Linked DNA regions of Filimonas effusa. Each later gene encodes a partner of the first gene's protein in a complex. Links are inferred from orthologs where the notes say so. Each region holds a gene or a part of one and is shown in the gene's direction. Other genes may lie near its edges.

What was found.
Region 2: the proteins of mnmG (region 1) and mnmE are in contact, whole or in part, in a solved structure (PDB 9HIP), measured with the Escherichia coli proteins. The link is inferred for Filimonas effusa from one-to-one orthologs.

The regions. Positions count from the first base shown.
Region 1 is NZ_SDHZ01000005.1:348,167-363,997, reverse strand. The notes cover bases 8,245-11,207. They hold mnmG (tRNA uridine-5-carboxymethylaminomethyl(34) synthesis enzyme MnmG), read left to right. Parts: upstream 8,245-8,773; coding sequence 8,774-10,642; downstream 10,643-11,207. Other genes in these bases: ESB13_RS22965 (hypothetical protein), read left to right, coding at 10,869-11,207. In the rest of the region: DNA helicase RecQ, read left to right, coding at 1-1,687; ESB13_RS23005 (ExbD/TolR family protein), read left to right, coding at 1,793-2,275; ESB13_RS23000 (hypothetical protein), read left to right, coding at 3,094-3,348; ESB13_RS22995 (isopenicillin N synthase family dioxygenase), read left to right, coding at 3,460-4,407; chrA (chromate efflux transporter), read left to right, coding at 4,461-5,678; nadD (nicotinate (nicotinamide) nucleotide adenylyltransferase), read right to left, coding at 5,689-6,258; ESB13_RS22980 (FeoA family protein), read right to left, coding at 6,274-6,504; rRNA maturation RNase YbeY, read left to right, coding at 6,624-7,058; more of ESB13_RS22965, read left to right, coding at 11,208-12,080; ESB13_RS22960 (beta strand repeat-containing protein), read left to right, coding at 12,159-13,991; ESB13_RS22955 (T9SS type A sorting domain-containing protein), read left to right, coding at 13,992-15,581; ESB13_RS22950 (peptidase associated/transthyretin-like domain-containing protein), read left to right, coding at 15,669-15,831. UniProt on the Escherichia coli protein: NAD-binding protein involved in the addition of a carboxymethylaminomethyl (cmnm) group at the wobble position (U34) of certain tRNAs, forming tRNA-cmnm(5)s(2)U34.
Region 2 is NZ_SDHZ01000002.1:591,802-607,571, reverse strand. What follows is about bases 326-3,227. They hold mnmE (tRNA uridine-5-carboxymethylaminomethyl(34) synthesis GTPase MnmE), read left to right. Parts: upstream 326-1,042; coding sequence 1,043-2,413; downstream 2,414-3,227. Other genes in these bases: ESB13_RS13710 (TlpA family protein disulfide reductase), read right to left, coding at 2,971-3,227; ESB13_RS13715 (GNAT family N-acetyltransferase), read left to right, coding at 2,463-2,912; ESB13_RS13725 (energy transducer TonB), read left to right, coding at 326-984. In the rest of the region: more of ESB13_RS13725, read left to right, coding at 130-325; more of ESB13_RS13710, read right to left, coding at 3,228-3,516; ESB13_RS13705 (AraC family transcriptional regulator), read left to right, coding at 3,726-4,580; ESB13_RS13700 (NAD-dependent epimerase/dehydratase family protein), read left to right, coding at 4,651-5,481; ESB13_RS13695 (hypothetical protein), read left to right, coding at 5,647-6,129; ESB13_RS13690 (RNA polymerase sigma factor), read left to right, coding at 6,514-7,170; ESB13_RS13685 (FecR family protein), read left to right, coding at 7,202-8,413; ESB13_RS13680 (SusC/RagA family TonB-linked outer membrane protein), read left to right, coding at 8,626-12,189; ESB13_RS13675 (RagB/SusD family nutrient uptake outer membrane protein), read left to right, coding at 12,201-13,571; ESB13_RS13670 (BT_3987 domain-containing protein), read left to right, coding at 13,589-14,527; ESB13_RS13665 (TlpA disulfide reductase family protein), read left to right, coding at 14,560-15,687. UniProt on the Escherichia coli protein: Exhibits a very high intrinsic GTPase hydrolysis rate. Involved in the addition of a carboxymethylaminomethyl (cmnm) group at the wobble position (U34) of certain tRNAs, forming tRNA-cmnm(5)s(2)U34.

The DNA.
Region 1 (15,831 bases):
TATTCCCATGGTAGCGCTTACCGCTACAGCCACCCCTAAAGTACAGAGTGATATCGTCAAAAACCTGGGACTGCGCAATCCTAATATCTTTATCTCTTCATTCAACAGGGGTAACCTGTACTACGAGATCCTTCCAAAGATCAAGAAAGAACAGACCGTTAAAAGTATTGTACGCTTTATCTCCCAGAACAAAGGAAAAAGTGGCATCATATATACCCTCAACCGTAAAACAACGGAAGAACTCGCCGAATTGCTGGTAGCCAACAATATTAAAGCAGTAGCCTACCATGCAGGACTGGATGCCAAACTAAGGGCAGACCGGCAGGATCAATTCCTTAACGAAGATGTTCAGGTAATTGTAGCCACCATCGCATTTGGTATGGGCATCGACAAACCCGATATCCGTTTCGTTATCCACTATAACATTCCAAAGTCAATTGAGAACTATTACCAGGAAACAGGCCGCGCAGGCCGAGATGGACTGGAAGGCAAATGTCTGCTTTACTATTCTCATAAAGACGTGGCCAAACTCGAGCACCTGATGCGCGATAAACCACTTAGCGAACGTGAAGTAGGCGCCCAGCTGATCAACGAAACCGTGGCCTATGCCGAAAGCGCTGTATGCCGCAGAAAAATATTACTGCATTACTTTGGCGAAGTATGGGAAACCGAAAACTGTGGTAACTGCGATAACTGCCGCAACCCCAAAGAAAAAGTAGAAGCCAGGGATGAAGCAGTGAAAGTACTGAAGGCAGTAAAAGAACTTGATGAACGTTTCCCTGCAGAATATGTCATTAATATGCTCACTGGCCGGCTTACACCACAGATCAATATGTTCCGGCATGAGTCGCTCCCGATTTTTGGTACCGGAAAGGATAAAGACGAACATTTCTGGAATAGCCTTATCCGCCAGATGTTACTCGAAAATCTCATCAGAAAAGATATTGAGGAATATGGCCTGCTGAAATTTGCTCCGGCGGGAGAGAAATTCCTCAAAAAACCTGGTTCTTTCCCAATCGTACTCAACAACCTCTTCGAAGACGCGAATGAAGACGATGATGAAGCAGAAACCGGAGGTGGTTCTGCCGGCGCATCCGACAATAAGCTTTTCGAGATGCTGAAAGAGATGCGCCAGAAAGAAGCAAAGAAAAAGGGATTACCTCCTTTTGTGATCTTCCTGGAATCTTCCCTGCAGGATATGGCAACCATGTTCCCTACCTCTATGGCCGAGCTTGAAAAATGCTCCGGCGTTAGTAAAGGTAAAGCAGCCAGGTACGGTAAACCTTTCATTGAATTAATAGGACGTTACGTTGAAGAAAACAACATTGAAAAACCCGACGATTTTGTGATGAAAAGTGTTGCCAACAAAGGCAGCAATAAAATTTACATTATCCAGAACGTAGATAAGAAAATACCACTGGAAACAATCGCTAAAAATAAAGATCTCCGCCTCGATGCTTTGCTCGAAGAAATGGAAACCATCGTCGCCAGCGGAACCAAGCTGAACCTTGACTATGCAATAGATGATTTACTTGACGAAGATGAACAGGACGAGATCATCGATTATTTCCGTAACTGCGAAACATCTTCTTTACAACTTGCACAGGAAGAACTCTCAGAAGGAAATTATAACTGGGAACAGTTAAAGATCATGCGCATCAAGTTCCTCTGCGAATACGGTAACTAATATAAATGCTTACTCCAAAGCCTCCGGAAAACCGGGGGCTTTTTTTATTACTTTGCTTATGGAAGAATTATCTCAATGCATCTCATTAGTATAAAACCTACTGTTATGGCTGAAATAATTACACCCAACGCAACCGGCAAAAAGCGCAACACAAAATGTAGCAAACATTCTACTCGTGTTGACCTGACACCCATGGTAGACCTGGGTTTCCTGCTGATCACCTTCTTTATATTTACTACTACCTTATCAGATCCAAAAGCCATCTTTATGCCTTTGCCTAAAGATGATGCAGGTAATACTACTGATATAGCAGAAGGTAAAACACTTCAACTGTTCCTGGAAGGTCCTGACCAGGTAAAATATTATCATGGTAACGATAGTTCCCATATCGCTGCTACTAACTATAGTGCATCAGGACTGCGTGAGGTTGTTCGTGAAAAAGTAGCAATGGTAAAAGCGGCTTATAAAGATCCTTCCGAAACCGTTGTTATTATTCATCCAGGCAACAATGCCATTTATGGCAACCTTGTAGACGTTCTGGACGAAATGCAGATCAATGGAGTTAAACGCTATATGTTAGTAGATTAATTCTATGTTATCTCATACCCCTTGATATAAGGGTATTTTTTAAATTTTCATCATTTTTTATAAAAAATTTTATAGAAACTTGTCCACATCTTCATATTAATATAAATTAGAGGATATAATTAAAACCCCCTGTTTACCAAACCTCCAATGATATGAAGAAAGCCCTTAAAAAGCAGAAGGCCTTTGTGGTTGTATTTTCGAAGGTTATAAAAACGATTCCTTGTTTATTCGAGACAAAGGAGAAAAAAGAATTTAAAAGATGGAAAAACTTTCTGACGAATTAATGTAAAGTCTGGCTTAGGATATAAAGGCCAGACTTTTTTATATACGTTAGTTAGTATTTGAGACACCACTCCCCTTCTTCCTGTAAAGCTTCTCACCTGTTTGCCTCTACCATTCAATTAGTAGAATCAAGCCTCCTTTTCCTTTGCCGTCTATAAGCTCTTTAACAGATCGTAAGCGCCACTGCCATGCCCCGATAAGAGTTTACCTATTCCATTAATGAAAGCTGTTGTTCTCTCTGAAATTGTCGAGATAATTACGCATTTATAGTATGGTCATCGAAAAATTTGTGTCCCTGGAAAAGAAAAAAAATAAATCCAAATGTCACTTCTCTAACTCATTTCAGGTATATGGATAGTAAACAGAGGATAAAATCCTGATTTCGCCATTGTAAAACAGCTATCTAACCCAAAAAACTACGCAAAGTATTTGGTCCCATCAAGCAGCGAAACGCCTTGCATTGGCATCATATTTGGAACTGAGAGATACAAGTTTCACAGTTACTTTATTGATTGACCTTTGAAATCTATTCCGCTATGCATCCAGCAAACATACGGTTTGACCTAAACGACGGACTAAGCCTCTTAGATGTGGCAGCTAGCAAATCAGGAGATCTAATCCTGAAAGTATTGGATGTACAGGGAAGAATAGCAAAAACAATCATAGAGAAAGTAGAACAGGGCGCACAGCAGTTGTGCCTGAACATGACCGATCTGAATGAAGGGAATTATGTGCTGAATGCCTTTTGGGGAGGAACCTTTATTCAGGCCATCCGGTTTATAAAACAATAGTCTTTCAATTGGGGGTATGTATACTAACCGTCCTGCCTTTTTGGGTGGGACTTTTTTATTTTTATTACTTTTACTCCGTGTGAGCTTTTTCTCATCTAAATCCCCATTGCTATGGCCATACCAGTGGTAGACCTGTCTTACTTTACAGGAGGCGATAAAGAAAAGAAATCAGCTTTTACTGAACAGCTGGGCAAAGCTTATGAATCGGTAGGCTTTGTTGCCGTAAAAAATCATGGTATACCAGATAAGCTGATCAGTGAATTGTATGAATATGTGCAGCAGTTTTTTGCATTGCCACTCGAAAAAAAACGGCTTTACGAAATACCTGGATTGGCAGGGCAGCGCGGCTATACAAGCTTTGGACGCGAACATGCCAAAGGCAGTGAAGCAGCCGATCTGAAAGAATTCTTTCAATATGGTCAAACAATTGAAGGAGCCACGGAATTCAGTAAAGAAGAATATCCCGATAACGTAGCTGTAACAGAGATCCCTGAATTTAACAGTACCCTGTTACAGGCTTACCGGCACTTTGAGCAAACAGGCGCCGCTTTGTTACGGGCTATAGCCTTATATCTGGGTTTGCCTGAATTTTATTTCGACGGGTACCTGCAGAATGGTAACTCTATTCTGCGTTGCATTCACTACCCTCCTATTACTACACCACCCCGGTCAGCCATAAGAGCAGAACAGCATGAGGATATAAATCTTATCACGTTGCTCGTTGGCGCTTCTGCCGATGGCCTGCAGATCCTGACCAAACAAGGCGAATGGGTGAATGTTACTTCCCTCCCGGAACAGATAGTAGTTAATGTAGGCGATATGCTGCAGCGTTTAACCAACAATAAACTCCGCAGTACAACACACAGGGTAGTGAATCCACCTCCGGATTTATGGCATACCAGCCGCTTTTCAATGCCCTTTTTTATGCATCCCAGGAGCGAAATGAGCCTGGCCTGCCTGGACAATTGCATTACAGCTGAGCATCCCAAAGCATATCCCGATACCACCGCAGGTGAATATCTGGATGAACGACTAAGAGAAATAGGTTTAAAAAAATAGGTTATCAGTCTGGCACATTGGTTTTAATAAGACATATACCGTTCCTTAAAGCCGTGTTTTTACACAGTATAACGGCTTTTGGAGGCCCTCAGGGGCATTTTAGCATGATGCTGAGCACCTTTGTCAAACAACGCAAAGATGTCACAGAACAGGAGCTAATGGAGTATAATGCATTCTGTCAATTGTTACCCGGGGCCTCCTCTACCCAGATACTCACCCTCATAGGTTACAAAAGAGGCGGTATATCATTGGGAATCATTACGCTATTGATATGGATGCTGCCCGCTTGTATCCTCATGGGCGCATTATCCTTTTTGCTTAACTACATGGATACGCAAAACCAGGATTTCAGGATATTCCAATTCATTCAACCGCTGGCTGTAGGCTTCATTACCTATTCCTCCTACCGACTGTTCAAACTATCAGTAAACAATACCATCACCCGCTGCATAATGGCAGCGGCAACTGTCTTAACCTATTTTCTTTTCAAGACGCCATGGATCTTCCCCGGAGTTATTATAATCGCAGGAATTGCTACAAATTTTAGCAATAAGCGCATACCCCAGAAAGAGATTCCGCCTAAAAAAATCAAATGGGGTAATATCCTGATCTTCTTTGCCTTGTTTATATGTGCAGGCTCATTGAGTGAACTGGCGCGTAAAAATGAATGGCGAAACCGCGGCGTATTCAACTTGTTCGAGAACTTCTACCGTTTCGGCAGCCTGGTATTCGGAGGCGGAGATGTGCTAACACCAATGATGTATGAACAATATGTCATCAGACCCAATACTGCCCAGGCAGGATTAAAAAATCCCCGTGCATTGCGAATGACGCAGCAGGAATTTCTTACCGGATCAGCTATGGTTCGTGCTGTACCAGGTCCAACTTTTTCCATTGGTTCCTTTACGGGAGGAATGTTATTACGAAAGAAAGGAGCCGATATGCAACTCCTGGGATGTATTATAGGCAGCGTTGCTTTATTTCTGCCCAGCGTATTGCTGGTATTATTCTTTTTCCCAGTTTGGCATAACCTGAAAAAATATGCTGTTATCTATCGGTCTCTGGAAGGAATTAACGCAGCAGTAGTTGGTATCATGGCCGGCTCCAGTTTGTTCCTGATGAAAAGCATTTCTCTGGATATTACCGATGGCTCCATTGCACATTTTATGAATCCGGTAGTTATTGTAGGCGCCTTTCTCCTTCTCGCCTACACCAAAATACGCCCTCCCCTGATCGTTGCCGCCTGCCTTTTACTTGGCTGGTTGCTCTAATTACTGACATCTACTTATAATACCCGTTTCCTTCTATCTCCATCCTCACCTTTTCCGGCACCATATAACGCAGGCTTTTGCCTTGCTTAACAAGCTGCCGTACAACAGTGGCAGACATTTCAAGTAAAGGAGCATTAACTACAGTAAGATCAGCCTGCAGGTTATCCGATACCTTATAACCCGGACGGTTATAAACAATAAATTTATAGTCTCTGACTAAAGTTTCAAAGTTCTTCCACTTGGGCAGGTTCTGAAAACTATCCGACCCCATAACAACAGAGAAATCATTTTGTGGATACTTCTCATGGAGGTAGGTAAGTGTATCGATAGTATAAGAAGGCTTTGGTAGTTTAAATTCTACATCGCTCACCTTAAACCGCTCGTCTTCTTCTATAGCCAGTCGAACAAGGTGTAAACGTTGATATTCGTTCAACAGGCTGGCCGAAGGCTTTAACGGGTTATGTGGCGATACAACAAACCAAAGCTGGTCTGCCAGTCCTTCGTTAATGATGTAACTGGCTATTATAAGGTGGCCAACATGAATGGGATTAAACGAACCAAAGTAAAGACCAATCTTCATAGCTTATTTTTAATCTTAATGCTGCACTTCTTCAACAAAGATATGATCTGCTTCGTTGAGGCGCAGACTAAGATTATAGCCGGCAACTGTAATTGAGATAGGATCACCCAGCGGAGCAATCTGTTCCACTCTAACTACTTCACCTGGAACACAACCCATTTCCATCAACTTGATAAAGAGATCATCTTTCTCAAAAGAGGTAATCACTGCTTTCTTGCCTACGCCAATCTCCGATAACCTTTTCATCCGTTATTGTTTTATTAACCAGGATATGATAAATACTCCGTCTTGTAAAAATATCTGCAAATGTAATATGGTGCGTCTGCAAAAATGTTACGAATTTTGGAAGACAAACTATTTTAACATTGACGAAGGTACAGTTTAATTATGCCGACAGGCAGCTAAGGTTCACAGGGAAAACAGCGGTAAAGTCTTACATAGAAACCATCTTTAAAAAGGAAAAGAAAAAGCTGGAAGCCATCAGCTATATTTTCTGTTCCGATGACTATCTACTACAGATAAACAAAGATTTTTTGCAGCACGACTACTACACCGACATAATCACTTTTGACATCAGTGAACCGGAAGGTGGCATCACATCTGAAGTATATATTAGTATCGACAGGGTAAAGGACAACGCAATACAACATGGAACTAGTTTTCAGAATGAAATATTACGCGTACTCTTCCACGGTGCTTTACACTTATGTGGATACAAAGACAAAAAGTCAAAGGAAATTACACTGATGCGGGAGAAGGAGGATTATTACATAAACGATTACCTGAAGAAACATAAGTAGAATCTAGGTTAAGAATGCTCAACAGCTCCGGTTTGGATGAAAAAATCTGCCGGAGCTTTTTTATAGGCTAACATTTACACAGCTAACAATCAGACTTCTATTCCTTTCACAGCGCCAATTCAAAACAGCCAAAACATGCAAATCATATATACTACAGGAAAAATTATTATTATAAATATCTAATTAAACAGTTCCACGTGAAACAAACAGTTATATAACCTAACATCCCGACTGTAAAACAAATCCAATCAAATAACCCATTTCGCATTACCCATAAAAGTTGAAATCTACCTCAAAGATTTACACTAACCAGCGCAACTCCAACGTTCCACGTGAAACATTAAGTAAATAATCTTTTATAAACCGTAACAAATTAAATCCTCAATACTAACTATAGACAATACCTTTTAAAGCAATAACTGTTTCAAAACCACTAATCCCATAATAGCACTGGGGAGTAAAACGTTATCATTTTTACCCCCTACCTACCAATTTCATTTAATAATAGTTTCACGTGAAACATATATTAATTAGTAAGACGTTAATCTTCAATTAACGCACGTCCTAAGCCTCCTCCACACATCAGACAAGGTAACCTACCAGCTATCTTTCATCTTTTACCATCAAGCGGTTACAAATACGAATTAAGTAAAGGATAGAAATAAAACCTCCTACCCTTCGAGGTCTCTTCTTACTAGTCTCGCTCTAAAGGAAAGTACATCCCGCTATCAATAACCAACAGTTATCCTAATAAGTTACCAGGTTACCAAATCGATTAACGCCCCTCTATATTAACGTTCCACGTGAAACATATGATACGGTAATTCGACACCTATTATACATATGCAGAACCATATAACCCACGAACCAGTAAAAAAGTGTCATACTATTAAAGTACGCTATCACCTAGTGATTACAAGTAAATCTGATCTTAGGTAATTTCAATAGACGGCATCACCTGCAGCCACTTCACACTATAATCCTATATCAGAACTCACAGTTTATTCGTATCTATGTTATACATTATCATTATCGCTCACTGCAGATAATAATATTCTTCTTCCAAAGATTAATCTCCCTGCTCATTAGTTCCACGTGAAACATCTAATTCTAGGAATACTAATAATTAATCCAGAACATCATAACATGCCTTACCTATACGCAAAACCAGACACTGAATCCTCTTTTAGCTCTTTTCGTGTTTCTATCTGCATCCGAACAAGAAAGAACAACCTGCTTTCTTTATCAGATAAAATCCCTCACCTATAGTTCCGCCTGATACATTTAGCTCAGATAATTCCCGTGTTACTTACCTAATTTATCTAACCATACTCATTATTAAACTTGAATTATATACCGATATTTTCCCCACCCCGCTATCACTAAGCATACTCAAGTAAGTACAACTCAGAGCTACTTTCTTAACAAGGGTTCCACGTGAAACATAAGGTAGCATATCTAACTATAACCTAAGGTATTTAAGTCCACATGCTTAAGCTATTGTTCCACGTGAAACACATTCAGAGAGCTTGTACATATAAGCATCCATCCAACCGTTTTTCATTGGAGGCTACGTTCCACGTGAAACATTACGTCCACACTCATCTAATCATAGGTTCCACGTGGAACAGCAGCCAAGCTATCTTTCCAACCATGCTCCGCTATCATTTCATAACAACCTATCTTTGCATCTTCAAAAAGTATAATAGTTACAAATGTTTCCAGTTTACGACGTTATAGTAGTAGGGGCCGGCCATGCCGGTTGTGAGGCAGCAGCAGCGGCTGCTAATATGGGAAGTAAGGTTTTACTTATCACCATGAATATGCAAACCATCGCCCAAATGAGTTGTAACCCTGCAATGGGTGGTATAGCTAAAGGCCAGATTGTTAGAGAAATAGATGCGCTTGGAGGTTATAGTGGTATCGTCACCGATAAGAGTATGATCCAGTTCCGCATGCTCAACCGCAGTAAAGGACCTGCCATGTGGAGCCCCAGAACGCAAAACGATCGTATGCTCTTCGCTGCAACATGGAGAGAAATGCTGGAACAAACAAAGAACGTAGACTTCTACCAGGATATGGTTCGTTCTATTATCATCAAAGACAATAAAGCCTGCGGCGTTATTACTGGCCTGGGACATGAAATATCCTCCCACTCAGTTGTAGTTACAAGCGGAACTTTTCTAAATGGTATCATCCACATCGGCGAAAAACAATTCGGCGGTGGGCGGGTAGCAGAAAAAGCCGCCACAGGTATTACGGAACAACTGGTTTCACTTGGCTTTGAAGCCGATCGGCTGAAAACCGGTACACCTCCACGTGTCGATGGTCGTAGCCTCGACTACTCTAAAATGGAAGAACAAAAAGGTGATGACGTCATCACCGGGTTCTCCTACCTGGATATACCCCGACTGAAACCTGAACAACAAGTTAGCTGCCATATCACTTACACCAACCAGGATGTACATGATATGCTCAAAACAGGTTTCGATAGAAGCCCAATGTTCACCGGCCGTATAGAAGGCGTTGGGCCACGCTATTGCCCCAGCATAGAAGATAAGATCAACCGCTTCGCTGAAAGAGAACGCCACCAGATCTTCGTAGAACCTGAAGGCTTTAACACCGTAGAGATCTACGTCAACGGATTCTCAACCTCCCTCCCCGAAGACGTGCAATACAATGCCATCCGTCAGATCCCCGGCTTTGAAAACGTACGCATCTTCCGCCCGGGTTATGCCATCGAATACGACTTCTTCCCTCCTACCCAGTTAACCTATACCCTTGAAACCAAACAGATCAGCAACCTGTTTTTCGCAGGACAGATCAATGGTACCACCGGGTATGAAGAAGCCGCGTGCCAGGGATTAATGGCCGGTATCAATGCCCACCTGAAAGCAAAAGAAAAAGATCCTTTTGTACTGAAACGCAGTCAGGCATATATCGGTGTACTGATCGATGATCTGATCAGTAAAGGAACAGAAGAACCATACCGCATGTTTACAAGCCGCGCTGAATATCGCACACTGCTGCGTCAGGATAACGCCGACCTGCGCCTCACCGAACTAAGCCATGCTATAGGCTTGGCTTCCGATGAAAGACTGGAAAGAGTGAATGCAAAAAAATCAGGTGTCCAATCAGTGAAAGAAAAGATGGCTGCCTTTGCCATTGAACCTTCCGAAGTAAACGATTACCTGGCATCTATCAACTCCGCTCCCATAAGCGAAAAACAAAGAGCATCTAAAATAGTATTACGCCCCGATATCGATCTTCCCTCCCTTATGAAAGCAGTACCTCGCCTGGCCGAAGCCCTGCACGATGTAAACGCTGAAGTAATAGAACAGGCAGAGATCCAGGTAAAGTATGAGCGTTACATCGAAAAAGAAGAAGAACTGGTACAACGCATGGCTCAAATGGAAAATGCGATAATACCTGATAAATTCGATTACGATAAAGTAGCTGCACTAAGCATTGAAGCACTACAGAAATTTAAAAAGATAAGACCAGCTACCCTGGGACAAGCTTCCAGGATCAGCGGCGTAAATCCAAGCGACGTACAGATCCTTATGATCTATATGGGCAGATAACATTTTATAGTATAGCATCCCGGCTACTTTAAAACGGCCTTTAATCTCTTTAAACTCCGCTAAGGATAATTAAGGAGCTTAAAGGCTGTTCATTTTATTCACATTCATGTTCATATAAAAGAAATTATAATTTTGTTTTCCAATAACAATCCAACCTTCCTGTCTAATTACCTCCTATTAATTTAAGGTCCAATATCCGGTTTCAGCTGTGGTAAACTAATACTTCATGATACAACTACACACAAGAACCGGGCTTCTTAAACGAATCAGCGTTGCGCTGTTCCTGGTAATCGCAACAGTGCTAACATCAAAAGCACAGTTAAAAGTCGGCGACAATCCAACGACTATAACAAAGTCCGCCGTCTTGGAATTGGAAAGTCAGAGACAAGGTTTCCTGCTGCCTCGTCTTTCAGACACTACCCTTATCAACGGATATAACCCACCAGACGGGATGTTGATTTACCTTCAATCCGGAACAGGAACCAACCGTGGCTTATACCTGAGGAAATCAGGTCAATGGCAGCGTGTTACAACCGACTCCACCAACAATCGTTCATGGTCACTCAATGGTAACGTCGTTAGCCCGGGCGATTCTCTCGGTAGTACCAATGCCGCCGACGTCATCTTCATCGCCAACAGCGTAGAAAGAATGCGGCTAAGATCAGGTGGCGCCGTAGCATTCAGCGATAGCGTTTACATCGGAAACAGGTTAACTGTAAAAGACTCCATCAGTTCATCTATCATCAGGGCGCTGGATACAGTTATCGCCAGAAACGCCAGGATCAATGATAGCCTCTATCTGAATCCGCAATTAATACAATCTTCTTTCAACGATGTACTGGTAATTAATCCTACAACCGGTGCCGTATCTAAAAGAACACTTGATACAGCAGCCTTTAAAGGTCTTGTTGTCGGCAACTTCAGTGAAGCCGGTAATGCACAAGGCCTGGAAAGAAAAGCCGGCGCAACCAATGCACCCGACACTTTAATACTGCATGCCGCAACCTTCACCACACCCGGTGGCTTATCCACAACAGCACAAAATATCGCCGGCACTAAAACATTCCGTGACTCAGTATATATAGGAAGCGGAACCGGAGCTGGTACACCCAATTCTACCCTCCAGGTAAACGGATCTGTATCATACGCTATAAATACAGTTACAGCAGCCCATACACTCTCTGCAACCGACTATACTTTGCTTGTAAATCCAAGTGCAGGTGCAAACATACCTATCTCACTTCCCACCATGCCAGATGCCAGCATCAAAGGCCGCGTATACATCATCAAAAAGATAGGCACTACCGACATCGATGCATCTGTAACAATTGCAGGTAACATAGAAGGACTGTCAAGCGGTAGCTACGTCATCTATAACACCGGTACATTCGTAAAAATGCAAACCGACGGAACATCCTGGTATATCATTGAAAGATAGTAATATATAAATTAAAAATAATAATACTATTTCATCATCCCTTCCCCTTTTATCTGTAACAATGATGATGGCCCGGGTATGTACCTACGTTTCCTGATTAACATATGTGTAGTTGTATTTCTCCTGTTACAATCAAACAGTGGCATCGCTCAGCTTAAACTGGGTGATGCTGCTGCCCGACTGGAGAAATCTGCCTTGCTTGAACTGAATGGTAACAGGCAAGGGTTACTTCTGCCCAGACTTACAGACACAGGTACGATCAATGCCCTGTCACCTCCCGATGGCATGTTAATCTATTTCATTCCTTCAAACGCAGGAAAAGGAGTGTACATTAGAAAAACAGGTCGTTGGCAACCACTGATAACTGATTCAACATTAACCGCAGCCAATAGTAACAATTGGAGTTTGACAGGTAATTCGGGATTAACAGGTAGCGAAAAACTGGGTTCACTTAACAACGCAGGATTAAATATCGTTACCAATAATACCAATCGGATTACCATCACGGCAGCAGGTTTAACCAGTATAACAGGTAACACCAACATATCAGGAAATACTATATTAGGCGGAACACTTTCTCTTAACCCCGCAAGCAGCAGCTCAGATATCACAGCACTATTACTTAATGGAAGTAATGTCGTGGTAAAGCGCCCTCTGAGCTCCGTTGCTTTCGATGGCGCTATTCAAAGTATCAACGGATTAACTACAAGTAACCAGACATTTACACTTACCACCAATGCTACAGCGCTAAGTCTAACCTCCAGTGGATCCACACATACATTGAATATCCCTGATGCCAGTGCTACACTCTCCGGCATCGTAAATACCACTGCCCAAACCTTTGCAGGAAACAAAACTTTCAGCAATAACCTAACCGTAAGTGGAACAACAATACTTAATGCCGCAGCTAGTACTACAGATGCCGACTTCCTTGTACTCAACGCTTCCAACCAGGTGGTAAAAAGAAACATCAGTACATTTCCGGGAATACAAAGCTTAAACGGATTAACAGCAGCGATACAAACTTTTGGCGCAGTTGCCAATGGTACACTCGGATTTACTACCAGCGGAAGCGCCCACATATTAAGTATCCCGGATGCAGACGCTACCAACAGAGGCTTTGTTTCAACAACAGCACAAACTATAGCAGGTAACAAAACCCTGACCGGAACTACTACACTAACATCCGCAGCCGTAAGTACAACAGACAACAACTTCCTTGCATTAAATGCCTCCAATCAAATAGTACAACGAAGTATCACCACGCTTCCGGGAATACAAAGTCTGAACGGATTAACCGGCGCTACACAAACATTTGCTGCCATTGGTACCGGCGCACTCGGATTCACAAGCAGTGGAACTGCACACACACTAAACATACCCGACGCTGGTACTGGCACAGCTAGAGGCCTTGTAACAAACAGCGCACAAACAATAGGGGGAGATAAAACTTTCGCCAATAATGTAGCAGTAACAGGCAACGTCGCCGTAACGGGCACAACAAAAGTTGGCTCTGCGGGAACAGCACTTAACAGTATTATAAAATACACCGTAACATCCTATCCAGCCTTTACAATACCCGGTACTAAACTAACAACCACCGGTGCTGTCGGTGGAATATCACAAGATAAAACAGCCTATGTAATAAAAACATTTACAGTTCCTGGAGCTAATGTTGGAGCGTCTGTGATAGTGAACCCTTCACAACAAATGGCAGACAACTCGGTTATCGCTTATGCAAGAGTATCAGCAACTAATACTGTTGAGGTTAAATTCTGCAATACGAATGCTCCAGTATTTACAGGACTAGCAGTATTAAGTTTAACAGTGCTATCAGTAGGTTCAACAACTCCGGCCAGCCAGGATATCACCGTCCCCGCTATGGACTTCTACTTCACCATCATCCAATAAATGAAGCACCTGATCCTCTATATCATCAGCCTGCTTCTCCTGCTTTCCACAAAAGCACAACGTGCCAACGTATACATCCCCCCCAATAGTACCGTAGGATTTTTCAACACCGATACTACCGCCATCTTCGGAGATATTAACAACGAAGGAAAAATATACCTGCCCACCAACAGCTATATCTACTTCCTCGGACAAAATTGGAAAAACAACCTCGGCAGTGCCATCATAGATGAATCCATCACCGGCACCCTCGCTGTAGGTGGTACCGTACAATTCCAACAGCCCGACCCACTATCCGCACTACCACAACGTATCTTCGGTGGATATACCGCCGCTGCCCGTTCCGGTACTTACTTTCCTAACATAGATATTAACAACCCCGCCGGCATCTTCGTGGATAACGAAAGCGATCTTGCCGTTAGAAACCAGATCCACTTCCGCAATGGAAAAATAACTATTCGCCAGGCTAGTCTCGTCTCCGGATCAACCATACGACGTGGACATATCACAGGATATAACCAAAACAACTATGTAGTAACAGAAAACGGCCCCTACGGCGGATTCATGTACAGACTATCAGTTCCCCCGGGAACAGATACCATCACATTTCCTATAGGAACAGAAAAATCATATACGCCAGCTGCTATCATCAACCACGGCGAAACAGACGACTACAGGGCAAGAGTCTTCAACGATGTCTATACCGGCGGCCTCTCCGGAACAGATGTCGCCTACTTATCCACAGGCAAAACCTGGATAATCGCAAATGACAAACCTGTATTCAACAGTACCGTTCTTTTACAGCACCTGGTAACAGAAGAAGGCCCCCTGTTCGCAGCCAACCGCACTACAGCTTATGTCAGCCACCTGAAAGATGGCGCATGGGATACTACCAGCTTTTCCACAACGCCGGCATCACCAGGTAACATCACCACCGGCACACCTTTTAACGGATCGGCTATCTTAAGCAGGGTCTTCAATATGTCACAACCCAGCAGTTACCTGTTCGCATCATTTACAAAAGCTACCCGCCCCGGAAACGCTACAACCAACCTCGTGTTCTCTGCGCGGCGACTGACCAATATACTCGCTTCACTCAGTCTGGATGTGGATAACGAACGAAATGTGTATTACTACGAAATACAAAAACGAAGAGATACCGCCGCCAACTGGATTGTCTCCGACACCATTACCGCAACCAACGCACTGGCGCCACATAACTACCGCCGGCTCGATCACGATGTGTATTACCGCGGACTTATCCACTATCGTGTACGTATCGTAAGTTATTCCGGCACCTTCACCTATTCGCCCGAAAGAACCATCGAAGGCATCCAGGAAGCATATTATGTACAGGTTTTCCCCAACCCCGGCTTCGGCAACTTCAACCTCAGAGTGTTAAATATGCCTGACGCTAAAACTATGGTAGTCTACGATCAGTGGGGCGACGCACTCCTGGCCAAACCAATCGTATCCGAATTAACACCGTTCGACCTTACCACACTACCATCGGCAACCTACTATGTTGTCATCTACGGCGACCAGAAACGAAAACTCCATACCGAGAAAATTATCAAACTGAAAAGATAAGCGCATACGTAAAATACCGTTAAAAAGGGCGAACTTCCTCTGTTCATAAGAAGCTAGTTAGTATTATTACAACTCAAGGAAAGCGCATTGAATTATAACCTCTACTTCAGACTGTATATTTTATTGACCTTGTTCACGCTTCCCGGTATGCTCCAGGCGCAGCAAACCTGGCAGATCCGTGGCGTGGTATCGGATTATACCAACCGTTCCCCGATCGATGCGGTGAGCGTGTTCGCCAGCTCAGGAGCCA
Region 2 (15,770 bases), on another replicon or contig:
ACCAATGTTATATGTTTTGAATACCGCCAGGGTAATGTTTAAAAGAAATATTTTTCATTATAGCATAAATAGCGTCTTTTCTTATGTGGAATGAAGCGCCTTTTGCGTCTCATTATAAACGCTACAACTATGCAAGCCAAAAACATTCTGCAAGCCGACTTCCTCGACATTTTGTTCGAGAATAGAAACCAGTTATACGGTGCTTATACTTTACGGAAAAATTATAATAAAAGATTGATGGCATCGTTGGGGATCATGACTGCCCTTTGTAGTCTCTTTTATGCAAGTACATTATTCGCGGGCGGAGCTGATAAGAATGCAGCACTCCAGTTTAATGAGATAATAATAGAGACAGAGGCGATACCTCCTAAAGAAGATGCCATCCCCGAGCCACCTGCTCCACTGCCTACACCACCGGCAGAACTGGAAGATGTTAGTACTGTCAGGAGTACAACGTTAACCATTGTGGAAGATTCAAAAGTAAATCCGGAAAACGAAGTACCCCCGGTAGAAACAATTGAAACTGCCATCATTAGTAATGTGAATCATCTGGGCACTGCTACCGACCCAGGTTTGGTGGCGCCACCGGTAGCTACCGGCCCTGGAACAGGAAGTGGTAGTATCAAGGGAACCGGCATGGAGGTTTTGAATGATGGTCCTGTTGTTACTGTAAGTATTCAGGCACGTTTCCCCGGTGGCACAGATGCCTGGCGCAGATTCCTCGAGAAAAACCTGAACAGGGATGAACCCGTTGCCAATGGCGCGGCTCCCGGAAGCAAGTTGACAGTTATCGTTTCTTTCGTAGTAGATAGAGACGGAAACGTATCGGACGTAAAAGCAGAAAATGATCCCGGGTACGGTACCGCAGCCGAAGCGGTAAGAGTCATCAAAAGAGGTCCGCAATGGATGCCTGCCGAACAAAATGGCCGTAAGGTGATCTATCGTCAGCGCCAGTCCATCACCTTTATGGTTGACGAAGAATAAGCAAACATTCCCATCCTGCCAGCCTTTGTCTTATTTTTGCAGATTAACAGAATAAGACATGCTTGGAAAACTGGCAGGATGGGATGATACAATAGCGGCGCTGGCCACACCACAAGGCACAGGCGCTATTGGCGTTATAAGGGTAAGCGGTTCGCAGGCCATCAGTGTATTGGATGGCCTTTTTCCCTCTAAAAAGCTACAGGAGCAGCCCACACATACCTTACATGTAGGCTTCCTGAAACAAGGAGAAACGGTGCTGGACGAAGTTGTGCTGGCGTTATTCAAAGCCCCCCGTTCCTATACCGGCGAAAATGTAGTAGAGATCTCCTGCCACGGTTCTCATTACGTTCAGCAGCAGATATTACAATGTCTTGTCAGCCAGGGCGTTCGTATTGCCAAACCTGGTGAATTCACCCAGCGTGCCTTCCTGAACGGCAAACTCGACCTGGTACAGGCCGAATCTGTAGCCGATCTCATTGCCAGTAATACCGAAGCCAGCAAAAAGCAAGCCCTGCAAAATATGCGTGGCGGCTTCTCCGGCATTATAAAGCAGCTCCGTGACCAATTGCTGTCGTTTTCCGCCCTTATAGAGCTTGAGCTGGACTTTTCCCAGGAAGACGTGGAATTTGCCGATAGAACCCAGTTATTTGCCCTTTTAGAGAAGGCTTCTGTACAGGTTAGTAAGCTGCTTCAATCATTCCGCCTGGGCAACGTCATCAAAAATGGCGTCCAGGTAGCCATCATAGGGAAACCTAACGCCGGCAAATCCACCCTCCTGAACACCTTGTTACAGGAAGAACGCGCCATCGTAAGTGATATTGCCGGTACCACCCGCGATACCATCGAAGAAATATTAAACATCAACGGTGTTCTTTTCCGCCTCATAGATACTGCCGGCATCCGCGAGCACACCAGTGATGTCATAGAAACCATAGGTGTTGAAAAAAGCCTCGCCAAAATGCGTGAAGCCGATGTGGTCCTCTATCTCTACGATGTAACCCAAACCACTTCCGTTGAACTGGAGGTAATGGCCATGCAATTGCAGGAACAACAGATCCAATACCTGCTGGTAGGTAATAAGGCCGATGCGGCAACTATGGCATTACCTGCCGCTGCTAACACCATTTATATTTCAGCAAAAGAAGGAGAAGGTATCGCCGAACTGCAACAGAAACTCTTCGGCATGGCTGTAGAGGATAGTATAGAAAAAGATCAAACTATTATCACCAATGCCCGGCATGTAGAGGCATTGCAGAAGATAGAATCCTCGCTGCATGAAATTCGTAGTGGTTTGCAGAACGGCCTTCCGGGCGATCTTGTAGCACTGGATATAAGGCATTGCTTACATTACCTGGGCCTCATTTCAGGGGAGTTAACTTCTGAGGATCAATTAGATTATATATTCAGTAAATTTTGCATAGGTAAGTGATTGCCTTTTTCAAGATGCTTTACTGTTCTCTATAAAGCTGTAACCCATCATGACAAATATCGAAAGAACTACTTCTGAGAATAAGCATTTTCAAATATTGGTAGCTGAATTGGATCGTGACCTTGCGAAGCGTAACGGTGATGCCAATGATTTCTTTATGCAATATAACTCCATAGATCTTTTGAAAAACGTGGTTGTTGTTTTCATAGATGGAACCCCTGTCGGCTGCGGCGCAATGAAAGTATATGATGACTCAGCAATGGAGATAAAACGCATGTTTGTTTCCGCAGAACAGCGAAGCAAAGGAATAGCTTCTGCCATACTGTGTGAACTGGAGGCATGGGCAAAAGAGCTGGGTTATAAAAAGTGTATTTTGGAAACTGGCAACAAGATGCCGGAAGCCATTGCGCTTTATAGAAAAGCAGATTATACCGTTATTCCCAATTACGGGCAATATGCATCAATAGAAAGCAGCATCTGCTTTGAAAAATCTTTATGAATAATTAGCGCTGACAATTACCGATAGTATGTTTGCATGCCGTGTTGATGTATCCTGATTACTTCATAACTTGACCCGACAAATTGAAAGTTTGCTGTAAGATGTTTTGCAGTTTAGATAATTCATAGTCGTTTAGAGCGCTTCGGTCGTACCATATTTTCCTATTCTTATCAATAAGGTAAAGTTGAGGAATTGCTTCTGCTTTATATTTTCTATCCAAGGTATCATTAGACTTGAGATGCAAGCCAACTAAATTGTATTTCTCTTTTACTTTGGTAAACGCTTCATAACTTTTATTTCTGTTAACATAGATAACCACAACCTCATTTTGCGGTAAATTCTTTATCATATTTGTAAGTGCTGGAAACTCCTGAATACAAGGAGCGCAATAAGATGCCCCAAAGTTAATCAGGATGTATTTGTTTTTGAAATCACTTGACTTAACCTGCTTCCCCGAAAAATCTTTTGCGGTAAATTCCGGAGCAGTACCTTGCTCTTCCCGTATCTTTCGGTCTCTCAAAATTGTTAGTGCTTGCCGTCCTTCGTAACTATTTTTGAACTCAGCCGGAAATGTGGCAGAATAAAAATTCAGGAGACTATCCACCGTAACTAGTTTTGAATTCAAAAATGAACCACAAAACATGTAAAATGAAAAGTATAGATTTCCATTGTTTTTGATAACAACGTATAGAATAATCTCCGGTAGTGGTGTAAGACTACTCTCGTCAGCTGTTTCACAAATGACGGCATTAGCTTAATTTTAGGTACAGTTCTTACCTGTTAATCTTACCCGGCTAAAGTAAATTTATCGGCATGTGTAGTATGATTTCCTCCCATCATCATTTGAACCAAAACAATTTGCTGCCTATCCGGATTGTTTCACCGGGCTTTGGGCATCTTTCCCCGGAGGTTACTGAAAGAGGTGAACTGGTACAGCATTTACCTTATTACTTTTTTCTCTTTGTGATTGAGGGGTTCAGCCAGTGCAGCGTCGACATGAAGCAGCTTAATGTTGAGAAACATGAATTGTTGTTCCTGATGCCACACCAGGTCAGACAGTTGCCAACTTCATCACATGCGAGTGATTATTATAAATTAGGCTTTGATGAAGAATGTCTCTCGAGGCTGCCTAAGCAATATCCGTTTCTTCTGAATCCGCTTAATAGGCAGAAAATACATTTTTCTCCTGCTGCTGCTGTCCGTGTAACTATTATTTTTAATATACTCTCGTCTTTATTAGGCTCCACTGATGCTGATCCTGAAATTATTCTGGCTCATTTAAATAGTTTGCTGACGGAGATTAACACTACTTATTTCGGATCAGAAAGACAGTTGTCCGATGACAGACTTGATAAATTTATCGGGTTCAAAGTTTTTGTAGAGGAAAATCTGACAGATCATCCAACAATCAGGAGTATTGCAGAGGAGCTTGGAGTGAGTACTGATAGTTTATACCAAATTGTTAAATACTATTCCGGTCTGTCGCCCAAGGAATTTTTGACAGATCGTTTGATGCTGGAGGCCAGACGCCGGATGCACTATGGGCAAAAGTCTTCTGTTAAAGAACTGGCTTTTGAATTAGGATTTAGCGATCCAGACTATTTCTCCCGTTTGTTTAAAAAAAATACTGGTAAAACAGTAGCTGAATTTTTTCAGGATTTGTCCTGAATCTGCCGGTTTTTGTCCAGCTCTTTTTCTCCTGTTGCCACGAGTTTTGTTCAAAACAAAATAAATAGGTATGAGCATTCAGTTGGGTAAAATATTGATAACGGGAGCGACCGGCCTTGTTGGAGCACGATTGGTACCACGTCTGCAGAAAATGGGTTGGGAATGTGTTGCATTGGTGCGAAAGGGGAAAAATGTTCCATCGGGCATAACAATGATGGAGGGAGATTTATTTGATACGCCTACGCTGGCGCAAGCAGTGAAAGGTGTATCGGCAATTATCCACCTTGCCGCTGTTTTTCGCACTCAAGACACAGATTTGATTTGGAAGAGTAATCTGGAAGGTACCCATAACCTTATTATGGCCGCAAAAGAACATAATCCCGGTGTCCGCTTTATTTTTGCAAGTACCAATCATGTATACAATATAAATAATTCGCACCCGGGCTGTGAAGAGGATGTCGTTGAGCCGCAACATCCATATCCTGCCAGTAAAGTGGAGGCTGAAAAAGAGCTACGCGTAAGTGAACTTAACTGGTCTATTCTAAGGTTTCCCTTTGTCTACGGCGATGCCGACGGACATCTGGAATCGTTACAGGGGCATGCTATAGCAGGAAAGATGCATCCTGCTATGAAAATAAGTACCATCCACCACCTTGATATTGCCACCGCAATGAATGTAGTTCTTGCAGGCGCCATGGATAGAAGAATCGTTAATATTACAGATGAAGCTACGCTTTCGGTGTATGAGCTGATCCAAATCGCTGGTGGAAAAATGGAGCCGTCAGCTGAACCTCTTCAAAACCCCTGGCATCTTCATGCAGATGGTTCGCTTGCCCGTAGCCTTGGCTTTCAACCGATGATCAGGACCGTTTATCAGGCTGCGCAGGAGAATTTATTGTAATTTTTGTTCCCGTTTTATGTTCCGGATCGATAAGAGGTGATCGACCAGGTGTGCTTCCGGATCGGTTAAAAAAGATGTCCTGGATGCCCCTCCATTTGTTATATTACAGTATGGATAAGCCTTTTAAAACACTGCACAGGTAAGTGCTCTCTTTTTATTAAAAACATGGGAAGAACACAAAACTTTTTTGAATATCAGAAAATGCTGGCAGATGAATATGCCGGCCTTGATCCCAGGCGATTACTATACTTATGCGCAATCCTGACCGGGCATGAAATAGCTGCGGTAGACCACGCGCTGGCATCTCCTAAATATGCGGTATTCCGGGAGCTGTTCACGCTTGCACATAAAGTGATAGCATGTGCTGGAGAAGATGTAGAAGGGCCTGTGATAGACCAATGCCAGCGGGACCTTTCTGAGGCTTGTCGTAAATTCTCCCGTAAAAGTAAATTTCCGGACGCCGATAAACAAAGTTTGTCGGCGTGTGCGGAAAAACTTCTTTATTTTATTCATTATTTAAAAACAGAAGATCCGCTATACCTTCTTCATACGCTGGAACAAATGCAAACACTTGATACCGCAACGCTGGCGGCATATGGCGATCAACTGATACTGCTAAGCCGGTTGAAATCTTTTCTTAAACTCTGAAAGTGCTTTTCGGATCATTAAAAAGCGATCAAAGCGGCTCAACAGCCACTATCAGCCTCATAATTACATCCTGCGTCGATGCTGCCGGTAATCCACCGTCTCAAAAGACACTTGCAAAGCCACTGTTGTCATTAGTTGAAGGTGTGGTTACGCCAAACATCCGGGCCTGTATAAGCAGATAACAGGTATCACAGCTATAAGGGTTTTGGTGCTTGATAAACTGAAGCAGCACCTGGTTTTAATAGCACCAATGCTGCAATGCCGCAACAATTTCAAAGGAAAAGACGTTTCATTGCAGTAGCAAGCGAAAAGCTTCTTCATTGTATTCTTCTAACTTTGGTGCTGTTTTTTTTATTTTGCACCAGGAAGCCAATTAAACAAGTATTGAACGACCAGCCAAAACACGCGACACAGTTGTCTCCGGGAGATGATCTTTATCTGCGCATCGCCGGGGGCGATGAACAGGCTTTCAGGCAGGCGTACCACCTGTTTAAATCCCGCCTTTTTTTTCACGCCCGGCAATTTCAGCTGGAATGGGATGAAATAAAGGACGTAGTGGCCGATGCTTTTATAGCGCTTTGGAATGCCCGAGCGCAGCTCCAGTCTAATGAACACCTGAAAAATCTCCTGTATTTCGCCGTTAGAAACCACGCACTGAAGCTGCTGGAGTCCAAAAGTCGCCGGAATGCCTTTCTTAATACCCTTCAGGAGCCGGAACAGACTTCAGTCGATACAGACGTCAGCCATAGAATAATTGAGGCCGAAATGAGCCATTTACTCACGGAGGCCATTTCTGAACTGGGCCCCGATTATCGCCGTATTTTCGAATTATCCTATTATGAAGGGAAAAATCCCCGCGAAATAGCCGCGATCCTTGATGCTAACCCGGCTACTGTGCGAAGCCAGAAACGCCGCGCCATAGAAATGTTACGGAGCTGGATCCAAAAAAGAACCTTCCTGCTCCTTCTTTCCATATCAATTTTAAACGCCGACTGGCAGCTGCTAAAAAAAATTCTGACTTTTTTGGCACGAAAAGGTTAGCCGGCGGTAATAATACATGATAGCATCAGATATGTCATATTCCGAAACCGAAATAGCGCAACTGCTTTTGAAACAGCTGAGTGGTGAAATAACACCACAGGAAGCCCTTATGCTGCAGGAATGGCTTGGGCTATCACCAGCTAATGAGCAGTTATATCATAAGCTGCTGCAGCGCTCCCGGTGGCCTTCGCGGCTGCTGGAATTTGAAGAAGCAGCCAGGCAGGCTGAAGATGCGAAAGCGCCTGAGCTCTATGCGAAAAAAGAGAAAAGCGCTTCTGGCGGCAGGTTGCGCCCCTTGTGGAGCCTCCCCCGGCGGTATGCTGCGGTATTATTTCTTTTATTGGGAGCAGCCGGTGTAATATTCATAACGCTGTATAAAAAGGTGCCGGATGCGCAGTTGGTTGTATCAAAACCGCAATTGGCGCCTGCGGCTCAGAAGGCCACGCTTACGCTTGCAGATGGTACAATAATAGAGCTCGACGATAACCCCGATGGAACCATTGCCCGGCAGGGGAATGCTTCTGTAATAAAAACAAGTGACGGCAGTATCCGCTACGAACCCAATGGCGCTTCAACAGGGAAGGTGATGATGAATACAATGAGCACCCCAAAGGGAGGGCAATATCACCTCACACTTCCTGATGGTACAAAGGTTTGGCTGAATGCAGCGAGCTCTGTTACCTATCCCGCTGCCAATATCGCCGGTGTTCGTAACATCAAAGTAACCGGCGAGGTATATCTCGAGGTGGCACACGATAAAACAAGGCCGTTTATTGTTGATGTTGCAGGAGAAGAACAGGTAGAAGTGCTGGGCACGCAGTTTAATGTTAATGCTTATAAGGATTATGACGCTATTAAAACCACCCTCGTGGATGGGAAGGTGAAAATTATCAATAAGCTGAAAGCCTCCGATGCTGTGATGCTGGCACCCGGACAGCAATCTGTTCAGGGAACGGGCAGGGGAGCAACACAGGCGCTCAGTGTTGTAAATGCCGATTTGCAGCAGGTACTGGCCTGGAAAAATGGTGTTTTCGATTTTAACGGCGCCAGCTTTCAAACGGTTATGAAAGAAGTGGAAAGATGGTACGATATAGAGGTAAAATACGAAGGTGCAATACCGGTTATCAGGTTTGAAGGTAAAATGGATAGAGAAGTGAAATTACCTGGTCTTATAAGATTCCTGAATGGCTACGGCATTCATGCCACGCTCGAAGGCAAAACACTTATTATAGAAAATAAATAACTATATATGACCTGATAAAGATCTTGTCCACACAAAAAAAGCCAGTAATGCGGGAACATCACTGGCCGGAATGTTTGGATAATGTAAACCAAAACGAGTCTTCGCGGACTGCTTATTTCACAACCAAACTGCATAAAAGTATGCTAAAAACTGCATTTTGTAGATGGTTTCCCTATGGGGATAACCGTTCTCGTTTCCAAACCCTGTTAGCTATGAGACTAACGATACTACTCGTTACAGTGGCGTTTTTAAATGTAAGCGCAAAAGGCATTTCTCAGAAGGTTTCCTTTGCCGGGAAAAATACTTCTCTGAAGACTGTTTTTTCTGAAATAGAAAAGCAAACAGGCTATGTTTTTCTGTATCCGGAAAATACTTTGAAAATAGCACGGCCGGTAACTATCCAGGCAACGGATAAGCCTTTGCTGGAATTCCTGGAAGAGCTCTTTGCGCATCAGCCGCTTCGCTATTCTATAGAAAGCAAAACCATTAGTATTACTACTGCACCGGCGGTTCCGGTTAAAAAGAACATAGTGCCGGAGCTACAGGCATATCTGCCGCCACCGCCTGTTTCCGGAATCGTAAAAGACTCCGCAGGCAAGCCGCTGGCAGGCGTAACTGTTTCAGTGGTTGCACCCGGCAGAGGTACTTATGCCGCTACCACTACCGATAATAAAGGCCACTTTGAAATAGTGGCCAATAAAGGCGAGAAATTAACTTTCGCGCTCATCGGCTATGCACCGCATACGGTCTCTGTTGGCGAGAGAACATCGTTTGAAGTAGTGATGACTGCTACAGTATCCGAACTCTCCGAATTGCTCATTCAGTCTGTAAACACCGGTTATCAGCGCATACGGCCCGAGCAAAGCACCGGCGCCGTAGCACAGCTCAGCACAAAAGAATATGAATCCAGGATCAGTACTAACTTCATAGATGGCCTGGTGAACAGGATGCCGGGTTTAATGATCAACAATAATATCTCTTTTACCAGCACTACGCCCGGAAGTACCAGTTCCAACTCCAGGAGCCTGTTTAACATCCGTGGTATTTCAACCATGTCCGCAAATCAAAGCCCTTTGATTGTGGTAGATGGTTACCCTACAGAGCTAACGCTGGATATGCTCGATCCCAATGAGATCAAATCTGTAACCATCCTGAAAGATGCCGCCGCAGCCACGGTATACGGTGTGCGTGCTTCCAACGGGGTGATCGTGATAGAAAGAAAACAGGCTGCTTTAGGTAAGCCCAGGTTTTCATTCCGCGCTACTGCCGGTATGACACCCGAAGAAAACTATAGCCGCTACAGGTGGGCATCCGATGCTTCCGCTATCGCTGTAAACTTTCAGAAAGATATTTACGCTTCAGGCATCAACGCCAGTACCTGGGGCTTATTGAATACCAATAGCCAGGGTACTACATCCCGTAACCCTGTTTATTACATCATGGCCCAGGAAGCCGCCAAGGTTATTACACCATACCAGGCCCAGCAGGCATATGCCAGTTTGCTCAGTTATGATAACCTCAACGATTACAGCAGGCTGTTTAAGCGCTCGGCATTGACGCAGACTTATAATTTCAATGTCTCCGGCGGCACTGGTAATGCGTTATACTATATAACTGCCAACTATACCCGCAACCGCCTGTCGGATATCAAAAACGATAACAATAAGTTCTTGCTTTCCGCCCGCAGTACACTTAAATTGTCCCAGCGCCTTTCCCTGGAGCTGACGACCGATTACCAGGAACATCGTGTGAATAATGTTCCTGTGCCTTCTCCAACTTCTACGCTTTCTTATGAACGCTTCGAAGATGCAAACGGTAATCCTTCATTTGTATCGGGTTCAGGACTTACGCCTTTCTACAACGACGCGCTGGTTGCTATGGGTTTGCAGAATCAACTCTACTATCCATTACAGGAAATAAATGAGGTGAGCGATAAAACCCGTACCATTAATAACCGTATCACAGCTAATTTCAATTATAACATTGGCAGTGGTTTCGATTTGTCTTTCGGCGGCATTTATGAAACATCCCGCTCCGATTTCCGCCACCTGGCAAGTGCTGCGTCTTTTCAAACCAGGAATGCCATCAACCTGTATACTACGCAGAATACAGATGGTACAATTAAGCTTAATGTGCCCAAAGGCGATCTGCTGCAACGCGAAGCTTCCAATACCTCCAGTTATACAGGACGTGCTCAGCTGAACTATAATAAGAGAATAGGATCTCTGCATTCTGTTAACGCCATATTGGGTGCTGAAATAAGGAACGTTATAAACAGCAGTAACCTCACATCGCAGTTTGGTTACAATGATCAGACCTTGCTGCTGCAGCCGGTAGACTATGCCAGTATCTTTACAGGTGTTATTAAGAACCCGTTTGGCATCTCTACCAATGCGCTTTTTAGCGATTATTCCAACTTATTCAACGAGCAATATACCGAAGACCGGTTTTTGTCAGGCTACGCCAACGTTGTGTATTCTTTTAAAAATACATACTCGCTTACAGGAAGTATGCGTATAGACCAGTCAAACCTCTTTGGTACAAACCCTAAGTACAAATACAAGCCGCTTTGGTCACTGGGTGCTGCATGGAATATCCATAAAGAAAGCTTTATGCAGGATATCGACTGGATCAATACCCTTAAGCTGCGCGTTGCCTATGGCTTCAATGGAAACGTAGCTAAAATGTCGCTGCCGCAGGTGATAGCGCAGTCTACACTGAACTATAATACTTCACCAACTTCTCAGGCGCTCAGGTTGCTGTCTTATGCAAACAGTAGCCTGCGTTGGGAGCAAACAAGAAGTACAAATATTGGTCTTGACTATCGCTTTTCTAATAATATTTATGGTACTGTAGATTATTATAAAAAGAAAAGTACCGATCTGTTAGGTAATGCGCAGATCGATCCAACCATAGGAGCAAGCCCATCGTTGATAAACCAGGCAACCATCGATAACAGCGGCCTGGAGCTGAGCCTGCATGCCGATTGGATCACTACTTCTAAATTTAACTGGAACACTGGCTTCGTGCTTGGCCGTAACACCAGCAAAGTGTTATCGGTTTACCGTACAGGCGACTACAACCCCAGAACGCTTAATGTACTGGGATATGTAAAAGGATATCCTGTAGGTGCTCAGTTTGCTTTTGGCTATGCCGGACTGGATACAGCAGGTTATCCTTTGATGGTGAACGACAGGGGACAGTATTATCGTACAAATATCGCCAGCTCAACATCTCCTACTGCTATCGCGTCTAAAAGCGATACATCGGGCCTTACCAGGTATGCAGGTACTTCTATCCCTACCATCAATGCAGGGTTAAGCAACCGTATAGATATCGGGAACTTTTACATCTTCTGCATGATCAACTATTATGGCGGATTTAAAGTAAGGGTACCAAGGCCTACTCCAAACACACAAAGACCATTGGAGGGCGCAGGTAATTACTGGAAAAAACGTGGCGACGAAGCCACCACCGACGTAATGAACCTGGCAGGCTTCTACGGCAATACCATGGCGCTTGATGCATATAACTATGCCGATGCTTATGTTGTAAATGGAGACTATATAACACTTGGCGATCTCACCGTTTCCTATAGCCTTGATAACAGTAAGTTTATCAAAAAAATAGGCTTTAGTCATTTTGAGATAAAATGCCAGGCTTCTAATCTCTGGACAGTAGGGTTTAATAAATACAACTACAGTATGGCTACTGGCAGTTATGCCAAGTCGTACCTGACGCCTACTTACACCCTTGCCATTTTTACCAACTTCTAAAATGCAGACAAGTGAAACAGCATAAATATTCTTTTATATACATTGTTCTTTGTGGCCTGGTTTTAACCGGATGCGACAAGTACCTGGATGTGCAGCCCAAAGGCAAAACAACGCTTACAACGGTAACCAATTACGATCAATGGCTCAACGATCCCAGCCTTAATAATGGATTTGGAGCTCCTACTGGCACCGCAGGTTATCTGGGCGATAATGTCGATGTCCCCAGTATCACCAATCCGCCTATTCAGCCTGCAGAATTGCTGTATACATGGGCACCCCAGTTTTCCAGCGATCTCAACGTCGCCCCCTTATTCTGGGCAGAGCACTATACCAAGATCAATCAATATAATACTGTATTGTTGGGAATAGATGACGCCACAGGTGGTACCAACGCTCAGAAAAGAAGCCTGAAGGCCGAAGCCTTATTAGGCCGTGCATTGGAATACTTCTACCTGGTTAATTTATATGGTAAACCTTACGATTCCACCACTGCCGCTACAGACCTGGCTGTACCTTTCGTTACTTCTAACGAGGTTGTGCAGGTGGTACCGCCGCGAACTACGGTTGCAGCACTTACCAGCCAGATCATAGAAGATATAAATACCGCCATTCCCGATCTTCCGCTCGATAACAGCAGCAACAGACTGCGCGCCTCCAGAGCAGCAGGATATAGCCTTCTCGCAAGGATCTATCTCTATGCCCGGAACTACCGCGATGCCAGGAAGAATGCCGAACTGGCTTTGGAAAATACAAGGGCCGTAATGCTCGATTTCAATGAAGCCGCTCCTGCGTCTCCATTGTTAAGCATCCGTGGCGATGTTATCTATGGTAGAATGGTGCTGGGTTACATCACGCCAACTCTCGACTTCATGCGCTCTTTCGCAACCAACGACCTGCGTGTAAGAGCACTATACCGCAGTACCGATAGCTATACGTTTACTACAAGAGGGGCCACTATTTATATTCCGCAACTGGTAACACTCAATTACCAGTATATGAATACAGGAACCTCCGTTCAGGAAATGAAGTTGATTATTGCAGAATGTGCCGCGCGTAACAATGAACTTACTGTTGCCTTGCAACAACTGGATGAACTGCGTAAGAACAGGATTGCTAAAGCTACTTACGCCGCTTTCCAGTCTGCCAGCCAGGAAGAAGTGTTCCAGGAAGTGATGAAGGAACGAAACCACGAATTGCCCTTCAATGGACTGCGCTGGTTCGATATGCGCCGCCTCGATAAAGAGAACAGGATGGGCCCTGTAAACAGGTATAACGCCCAGGGCGCCGTTGTTGCTACGTTACAGCCGCATAGCGATCGGTATACCTTGCAGATACCTGTTCAGGTGCTGGTTTATAATCCCGATATGCAACAAAATCCATAACCACAAGACTATCTACCATGCATAAAATATATATAGCTATATACACCTGTTTCATTGTACTGCTGGCAGCGTGCAGCAAAAACAGTGAGCGGGCTGCTTTGCCCAATGGCAGCATCTCCATTCAATTGAATGCAAATAAGGATACCATCGAAATGCCGGTCTCTGTAGCTAAAGATTCTACCGTTGTCATAAGCTTGAAAGCGGCGTTGAATGGCACTGCTTCAGCATCGGATCATTGGGTGAATTTTGCTGTCGACAGTACTAAAATAGGCGATTACCGCGCCCGTTACGGCGCTGCAGTGCTGCTGCCCCGTAATGCCTATCTCTTCTATAAATCCATGACGCGCCTGCCCGCAGGTGCATCGCTTTCCGATTCCGCGCAGTTGAACTTTATACTGCAAACTAAACTGGAAGGATACACTACCTATGTATTGCCTATAGTTATTCAATCTGTTGATGGTACCGTCGATGGTGCAGCAACAAGCCAGGTCTTATACCTGGTGTTTAAAACAGGTAAACCCGTTTCCATCAGTAAAGTAGGTTGGACTATCGCCGGATTCTCGTCGGTGAATGGCACGTTTGTCGCAACAAATGTACTGGACGATAACAATACTACTACCTACTGGACAAGCAACATCGCCCAGAAAATGCCGCAATGGGTGGCCATCAACTTCAATAAAGACATAACCTTTTCTGCGGTGAATTATTACCTGCCTACTGCCTTGGCCTATCCCAGCAACGGCGGATACCCCACATCCATTCTCATAGAAACCAGCATGAATGGTACTGCCTGGGAAAATAAAGGCACGTTTGCAGGTAAAATAGCCAACAATATGCAAACCCTCAATACAGGTTTGATAACAGCGCGTTACCTGCGCTTTACTGTCCTCGAATCAGTAAAATACGCTTCCACATATGACGCAATTTTTATCAGTGGTATAGCACTGGTTCCTTAAAATAAAATTATTACAATACAATAATAACCGAGATGACAAAGAATAGCTTACTGGCAGTGGTCTGCTGCCTTCCGCTGGGCCTCATGGCGCAGAAGGGTTTTACAATTCGTGGCAAAGTGGGCACACTCGATGCTCCGGCAATGGCCTTTCTCAGCTATAAAGAAGCAGGCAAAGAGGTGCGCGACTCTGTAACATTGAAGAAAGGGAATTTCGTTTTTAACGGGAAACTGAACAACCCCACCCAGGCTTCCCTTCGTATTAACCACGATACCATTACCAGGCCTAAATTTGCCCCGCAGGATGACCTGTATTTTTATATCGAAAATTCAGTGATTACCATTACGGCGAAAGACTCGGTAACGCATGCCGTTGTAAAAGGCTCCGTTACCAATGAAGAAGATGCTATGTTAACCCGCCTGAGAAGGCCATATAAGAAAACTGCCGACTCCCTGATGGCGGCATATCAGGCTAAAACCCCGCAGGAGCGTAACGATAGCACATTCAAAAAAGTCGCCGGTGCCATTATGAAAGAAACGCAGTCAGGATACGATAGCGTGTCCGCTAAGTTCATAAAGGATCATCCCGGTTCTTACATTGCCCTGCAAACCTTCTTTTACCAGGAGGTAGGATATAACTTCAATCCGGATACAGCTGCAGTAAGGTTTGCACGCCTTTCTCCTGAAATGAGAGCCACAGCCCTGGGTAAGAGAATTGAAGGTATGATCGACACCGGTCGCAAAACCAGCAGCGGCGCTATGGCCATGGATTTCTCCCAGCCCGATTCCACCGGTAAACTGGTGAAACTTTCCGACTACCGTGGTAAGTACGTGCTCGTCGACTTCTGGGCTTCCTGGTGTAAACCCTGCCGTGCCGAAAACCCTAACGTATTGGCAGCTTACAATAAGTTTAAAGAAAAGAACTTTACCGTACTGGGCGTTTCCCTCGACGAGGGTAAAAGGGCCTGGCTTCATGCTGTAGCACAGGACAAAATGCCCTGGACACAGGTATCTGATCTCAAAGGTTTTGAAAGCCCTTCTGCTGTCTTATATGGTGTAAAAGCGATCCCCACCAACTTCCTGATCGATCCCTCAGGAAAAATAGTCGCTAAAAACCTCCGCGGCGAAGACCTGGAGAAAGAATTAGCGACCATTATTAAATAAATCGCTATCATAACAAGCCGCATCTTCTTCAAAAGGTGCGGCTTGTTATAGTATTTGTCTCTTTCCCCCATGTTTGCTTGTCT